Acidithiobacillus ferrooxidans ATCC 23270: one gene and its partner. The protein of the gene in region 2 interacts with the protein of the main gene of each other region in a pairwise test. Links are inferred from orthologs where the notes say so. Each region holds a gene or a part of one and is shown on either strand. Other genes may lie near its edges. The genes, in order: def and AFE_RS09570.

Region 1 (3,299 bases), 1.8 Mb from region 2 along the record:
GGTCCACCCGCTGCGTATTCACCCGCAGCCAGAGGGGCGGCGCGCTGTTATTGGCTGCGGCAATGGCCGGCCAGTCCTGCGGATAGGCCGCGCGCAAGCGCGCCGCCAACCAGGCCGGATGCCCGAGATCGCGATCGACCAGCGCTGTATCCAAAACCTCACGCTCTCGCAGATAACGGCGCAGGACGGCATTCATCAGGCCGCGCGCCCACGGTTTTTTGACGGCCTCTGTCATCTCCACCCAGTCATTGACCACTGCAAAGGCGGGTCGTTGGCCGTGGCGTAACTCGAAAAGGGCCAGACTGAGCAGAAAGCCGAGATCGGCATCCTCCTCGCGCCACGGCTTGCGCAACAATTTTGCGGAAAGGGCCTGTACGGACAGAAATTCGCGCAGCGTACCCAGAACCAACCATTGCAAGGTCGCCCGATCCGTACCGGTCAACGAAACCGGCAGCAGCGCGGCATCCACCGTCTGTCCGCTATCCACACCGCGCAATACGGTAATGGCGGCCTTGCGCACGGCCCCACCCGATGTGCTTTTTGCCCGTTCAATGCCTGTTCGCATTTCCTTCATCCCAGTACTTCACCGACCTGTGGGCGATAACCGCGGGCGAAGTCACTGCCACTGAGCACTCCCTTACCTGCAGGCTGAACCGCCAGCAACTGCAATCGATCCTCACCACAGGTCACCACCACCCCGTCCTTTTCCACGGCGCTGATGCTGCCGGGCGCCTGATCACCTCCGGCGCCCAGCACCCGCGCCTGCCAGACCCGCAGGCCCTTGTCGCGAAAAAGCGTATGGGCGACCGGACTGGGATTGAACGCCCGCACCAGACGCTCCAGCGTCGCTGCAGGAAGCCGCCAGTCGAGCAGGGCCTCCTCCTTCTTCAGCTTGTGGGCATAGGTCACCAGCGCGGGGTCCTGAGGTACGGGTTTGAGCCGCTCCGCCCAGAGATCGTCCAGGACGTGACGCAAAGCCTTGCCACCCAACCGTGCCAAACGGTCGTGCAGGCTGGCCGCCGTGTCGTCAGCTGCGATGGGCAGGCGCTCCTCCCATAGCACCGGGCCGGAGTCGAGCCCGGCCTCCATCTGCATGATGGCGACACCGCTTTCTTTGTCGCCCGCCGCGATGGCCCGGGCGATAGGCGCCGCGCCGCGCCAGGCCGGCAGAAGGCTGGCATGCACGTTGATGGCGCCGCGCGTCGGCAAGGCCAGTATCGCTTGAGGAAGAATCTGACCGTAGGCCACGACGATCAGCAGATCCGGCGCCAGGCTCCGGAGCAATTCCAGGGCCTCGCCCGTTTTACAGGATTCCGGCTGAAAAACAGGAATGCCTGCGGCCAGAGCCTCCTGCTTGACCGGGCTGGCTTGCAACGTCCGCCCTCGGCCCGCCGGGCGATCCGGCTGTGTAAACACTCCGACGACGGCTTCCGGACCTTGCCGCAGTTCGGCGAGGGTGATGCGTGCAAACTCCGGTGTCCCGGCAAAAACAATGCGCTGTTTTTCAGTCACCGAGCCGCACCCTTTTTTCCGCCTTACGGCGAATCAGACTTTGCTTGAGGCGGGACAGATGGTCGATAAAAAGCGTGCCGTCGAGATGGTCGATCTCGTGCTGCAGGCAAACCGCCAGCAGACCGTCGGCCTCCAATTCAACGGTTTTGCCCTGTACCGTGGTGGCGCGTACCGTCACCTTTTCGGCGCGGCGCACCGTTTCCAGCACCCCTGGCACCGACAGACAACCCTCCTTCATCTCCTCCTCACCGGTGCGCGCGATGATTTCCGGATTCAGCAGGGTCAGCAGATCGTTGCGATTTTCCGAAACATCCACGACAATCAGCCGGTGGCCAGCGGCCACCTGTGGCGCGGCGAGACCGATACCCGGGGCATCATACATGGTCTCCGCCATATCGTCGGCAAGCTGCTGAATCTGTTTGTCCACCCTGGCTATGGGTCGAGCCACGTCCTTGAGGCGTGCGTCAGGAATCTCCAGTATCTTCAAAAGGGGCATTTCGTCACCAATTATTGCAATCCGGCAAAAATCGTATCTTGAACTAATACTATGCCCTGCGGAAGTCCGGCGGAGATCATTCATGCAGAAGAACATCTGGCGCAACACCCTATTTTGTCTCGGCCTCTGCGCCATGGCCCCGGTAATGGCGCAGGCGGCGCCGTCCGGCACACTGTTGCGCACTGCGCACAGCTACACCGTCAAACGTGGAGATACCCTCTGGGGTATTGCCGCACATTTTCTCAAAAACCCTTGGGAATGGCCGCGGCTATGGCACCGGAATACCTACATCAAAAACCCCAACCTGATCTATCCGGGCGACCGCGTCGTGATCACCCGCGGGCCGGGCGGCCAGCCGGAACTCCGTGTGATCGCGCTGCATCCTCAAATGACCGCGGAGCCCCTGCCCACGGTCGCACGCGGCGAGGTCATGCCTTTTCTCGGCAACCCCGGTGTCATCGCCAGCAAGAAGGCTTACGACCAACTGCCTTATCTTGCCGCCAGCGCCAGTGAGCATATCGTCTACGCGGTCGGCGACAAACTCTATGCCTCCGGTCTGGCACATGCGCCCGTTGGTGCCCATTACCAGATTGTCGCCCTCGGGCCGGAGCTCTATCGTCCCGGCCGCAAAAATGCCGTCGGTTATGCACTCCGCGATCTGGGCAGCGCCGTCGTGCGTCGCAATGGCGCCCACGCCGCCATGGAAATCACCAACGCCCTGAAGGAAATCTCGCTGGGCGACCGGCTGATACCCGCCACGAAGAGCGTTGTACCCCACTACTTCCCCAGCGCCCCCTCCCACCCGGTGAAGGCTCACATCATCGCCAAGATGAGTGATTATCCCGAAATCATGGTGGGTCAGGTGGTTATCGTGGACCAGGGCCGGGAAGACGGTCTACGCGACGGCAACGTACTACAGATTGAAAGAGCCGCGGAAACGACGAAAAATGCCGTGACCGGCAAAACCTTCGCCCTGCCACCCCAGAAGGTGGGCAGTGTGATGCTGTTCCGGGTCTTTCCCACCGTCTCCTACGCGGTGATTACCACGGCGACGCGTGGCATCCAGGTAGGTGACCATCTGGCCAGTCCGAGTCCCGTAACGGCCAGCGACAGCTCCGCAGGGAACGGGTGACCGACCGGGCCTGGCTCGCCCTCGGTCGGATCGCCGGCCTCGGCCCGATCCGCCAACGTGCCCTTCTGGAGCGCTTCGGTGCGGTGGATCGCTGTTTTCAAACCGGTGCCGGCGCCCTGCAGGGCCTTGGTTTGCAGGCGGCGCAAATCGCCGCTCTGC
Region 2 (3,166 bases):
GTTGCCCTCCGCCCGGGAAAGGGCGGCAAGCTGCGCGCCCTGAGCGGCCAGCAGGCGCTCCTCCGCGCTCAGACGCTGCCCCAGGCCGGCCACTTCCGCCGTCAGCTTCTGATTATCCCTGCGGAGCATGGCATCCGGCGTCTGCAGCGGGCTGGCCGGGGGTGCCACGCTGGCTACGGGAGCGGTCACCGCTGCGGCAGGGGCGCTGGAAAGCACCAGATGCGTCGCGCTCCCGGCGGGTTTGACCGCAGTTGCCGCAGAAACGGCCGGCGCGCTGACGGGAGCCGCGCTCGTTACAGCAGCGGAGGCCGTCGGCGCAGTCGCCACCGCAACGACCGACAGTTTGTTCGCCGTCTGTCGGGCAGACAACCAGGCGCTGGCCTGTGCGGGTGAAGCAGACTGCACCTGGGCCAGACTGGGCACCGTCAACATGGTTCCGGCATAGAGGTAATCGGGATTACCGCCCTTGAAGGCCTGCGGGTTGGCCTTCAGCAGCGCCGCCATGACCTGATCGATGGTGACCGCATTACTGTTGACAATGGACTGCGCGGCCTGAAAAAGAGAGCCGTTGACCGGTACCGGGCCATAACGGCTGACTCTTGCCCAGCCGTGATAGAGGGGTGCGGCAGCCGTATGGCGGGTGGGCCGCGGCGTTATCGGGGAGGCGATGGACTGCGGAACGGACGCCGGCGGCGCGGCGGCGGGGACCACGTTATTCGCGATACCGGATGCCGTATACTCCCGGACCATCTGTCCTCCGGACCAATCGAGCCGCACCAGGAAATGCAATTCCGGCTGGGCGAGCGGCAAGGGACTGTTGATCAGTATCGCCGGCCTATCACCGCTGCGCACCGTAAAATGCCAGTGATCCAGTGCGCCCGATCTGGGAAGATCGATCATCGCGAAGTCGCTGGCCCGCGCGAGTCCGACGCTGAGGTTCGCTTCGCCTTTGGGGTTCAACGACTGTAGGGGAATCTCCGCGCGAAAGGGCTCCCCCGGCGCGGAGAGCACCCGCAGCTCACCGAGTCCCAGCGCCTGCGCCATACCCGGCAAAAGCAAACCAATGCCGGCCATGGTCAACAACCACCTGTTCTTATTCATCGATATCTTCCTCATTTGGGTAACGCCAGCGCACTACGGCGAGGTCTGTCGCCGATGACGTTTTTATAGATAGTCGCGAATCAGCAACTCTGCAATCTGGATGCTGTTCAGTGCCGCGCCCTTGCGGATATTGTCCGCAACCACCCAGAAATTGATGCCCCGTACATGGGAGCAGTCGCCGCGAATGCGGCCTACATAGGTGGCGTCCTGGCCGGCTGCATCCAGTGCTGAGGGCCATGCACCCGCGCCACGATCATCCACGACGACGATGCCCGGGGCCTTTTCCAGCAGCGCGCGGACGGCCTCCGGCGTGATGGGCTCGCGGGTTACCACGTTGACCGCTTCAGAATGGCCGTAAAATACCGGCACCCGCACACAGGTAGCGGTCAGGGCAATGTCCGGCATCTCCAGGATTTTGCGGGTCTCCCAGAGCATTTTCATCTCTTCCTTGGTATAGCCATTGTCCTGGAAGACATCGATCTGGGGCAGGCAGTTGAAGGCAATCCGCTTGGGAAACACCTCGGCAACTCCCTCCTCGTGACGAAAGATCGCCAGGGTTTGCTGGCCCAGTTCTTCGATGGCCCGCCGACCCGCACCGCTGACCGCCTGATACGTCGCGACCACCACCCGCTCGATGCCCGCCGCATCGGCAATGGGCTTCAGCGCCAGCAGCATCTGGATAGTCGAGCAATTGGGGTTGGCGATGATACCGTGACGCCGGTAATCGGCAATCCGTTGCGGGTTCACTTCGGGCACCACCAGCGGGATTTCATCGTCATAGCGGAACTGAGAGGTGTTGTCGATGACCACACACCCGGCAGCCACCGCCTTCGGCGCGTACTCCGCGCTGACCTTGGCTCCGGCGGAAAACAGACCGATATCGGCCTGCGACCAATCGAACGTCGCCGCATCCTGTACCAGCACCTGCTGGCCGTTGAAGGGCAGACGTCCGCCCGCCGAGTGGTTGCTGGCCAACAGATAGAGCTTATCCACTGGAAACTTCCGCTGCTCGAGAATCTGCAGCATGACCTCGCCGACGGCACCGGTAGCGCCCAGGATGACTACGTTGTATCGTGATTTTTGCATCTGCGTATCAATCCTTGAAGTTCAGGGCGTCGACCACCGCGGCACCCATGGCTTTGGTGCCGATCACCGGCGCTCCCGGCGCCGCGATATCTGCAGTACGCAGGCCTTGATCCAGTACTCGCTGCACCGCCGCCTCCACCCGCTGCGCCCAGAGCTCGGCACCGAGAGAATACCGCAGCATCATCGCCACGGACAGAATCGTGGCTAAGGGATTCGCCTTGTCCTGCCCGGCTATGTCCGGCGCCGAGCCGTGGATGGGCTCATACATCGCCCGGCCCTCGCCCAGTGAGGCCGAGGGCAGCATGCCGATGGAGCCGGTCAACTGACTAGCCTCGTCAGAAAGAATGTCACCGAACATGTTGCCGGTCAGCAGCACATCGAACTGTGCCGGGGCACGGATTAGTTGCATGGCGGCATTATCCACATACATGTGACTGAGCTGCACATCGGGATAGTCCTGCGCCACCTCGGTGACCACCTCGCGCCACAAACGTGTGGTCTCCAGGACATTGGCCTTGTCCACCGAGCACAACTGCTTGCGACGCCCCTGGGCAGCGCGGAAGGCCACATGGGCGATGCGGCGGATTTCATCCTCGTCATAGACCATGGTGTTAAAGCCGCGACGCTTGCCATCGACCACTTCCAGACCACGCGGCTGACCGAAGTAGATATCCCCGGTCAGCTCGCGCACCACCAGGATGTCGACATCGCGCACCAGCTCCGGGCGTAACGGGGAAGCATCCAGCAACTGCGGAAAAATCTGCGCGGGACGCAGGTTCGCATAGAGATCCAGCCCCTTGCGCAGGCGCAGCAATCCCTGTTCCGGGCGTTTGGCGGGCGGATATGCGTCCCAGCGGGGGCCGCCCACCGCCCCCAGAATGACCGCATCCGCCTCCAGAGCCAACTGCAAGGAGGCGGCCGGCAAGGGATCATCGCTGGCATCCAGCGCCGCGCCGCCCACCAGGCCCTCGCTGCAGTG

The links.
Region 1: the proteins of AFE_RS09570 (region 2) and def interact in binary tests that used the Escherichia coli proteins (3 or more experiments, as listed by UniProt). The link is inferred for Acidithiobacillus ferrooxidans ATCC 23270 from one-to-one orthologs.

Annotation. Positions count from the first base shown.
Region 1 is NC_011761.1:19,561-22,859, reverse strand. What follows is about bases 257-3,238. They hold def (peptide deformylase), read right to left. Parts: upstream 2,009-3,238; coding sequence 1,505-2,008; downstream 257-1,504. Other genes in these bases: dprA (DNA-processing protein DprA), read left to right, coding at 3,137-3,238; AFE_RS00090 (LysM peptidoglycan-binding domain-containing protein), read left to right, coding at 2,091-3,140; fmt (methionyl-tRNA formyltransferase), read right to left, coding at 571-1,512; rsmB (16S rRNA (cytosine(967)-C(5))-methyltransferase RsmB), read right to left, coding at 257-565. Also shown: more of rsmB, read right to left, coding at 1-256; more of dprA, read left to right, coding at 3,239-3,299. UniProt on the Escherichia coli protein: Removes the formyl group from the N-terminal Met of newly synthesized proteins. Requires at least a dipeptide for an efficient rate of reaction. N-terminal L-methionine is a prerequisite for activity but the enzyme has broad specificity at other positions.
Region 2 is NC_011761.1:1,822,583-1,825,748, forward strand. The notes cover bases 177-3,025. They hold AFE_RS09570 (aspartate-semialdehyde dehydrogenase), read right to left. Parts: upstream 2,188-3,025; coding sequence 1,165-2,187; downstream 177-1,164. Other genes in these bases: AFE_RS09565 (FimV/HubP family polar landmark protein), read right to left, coding at 177-1,101; leuB (3-isopropylmalate dehydrogenase), read right to left, coding at 2,195-3,025. Outside these bases: more of AFE_RS09565, read right to left, coding at 1-176; more of leuB, read right to left, coding at 3,026-3,166.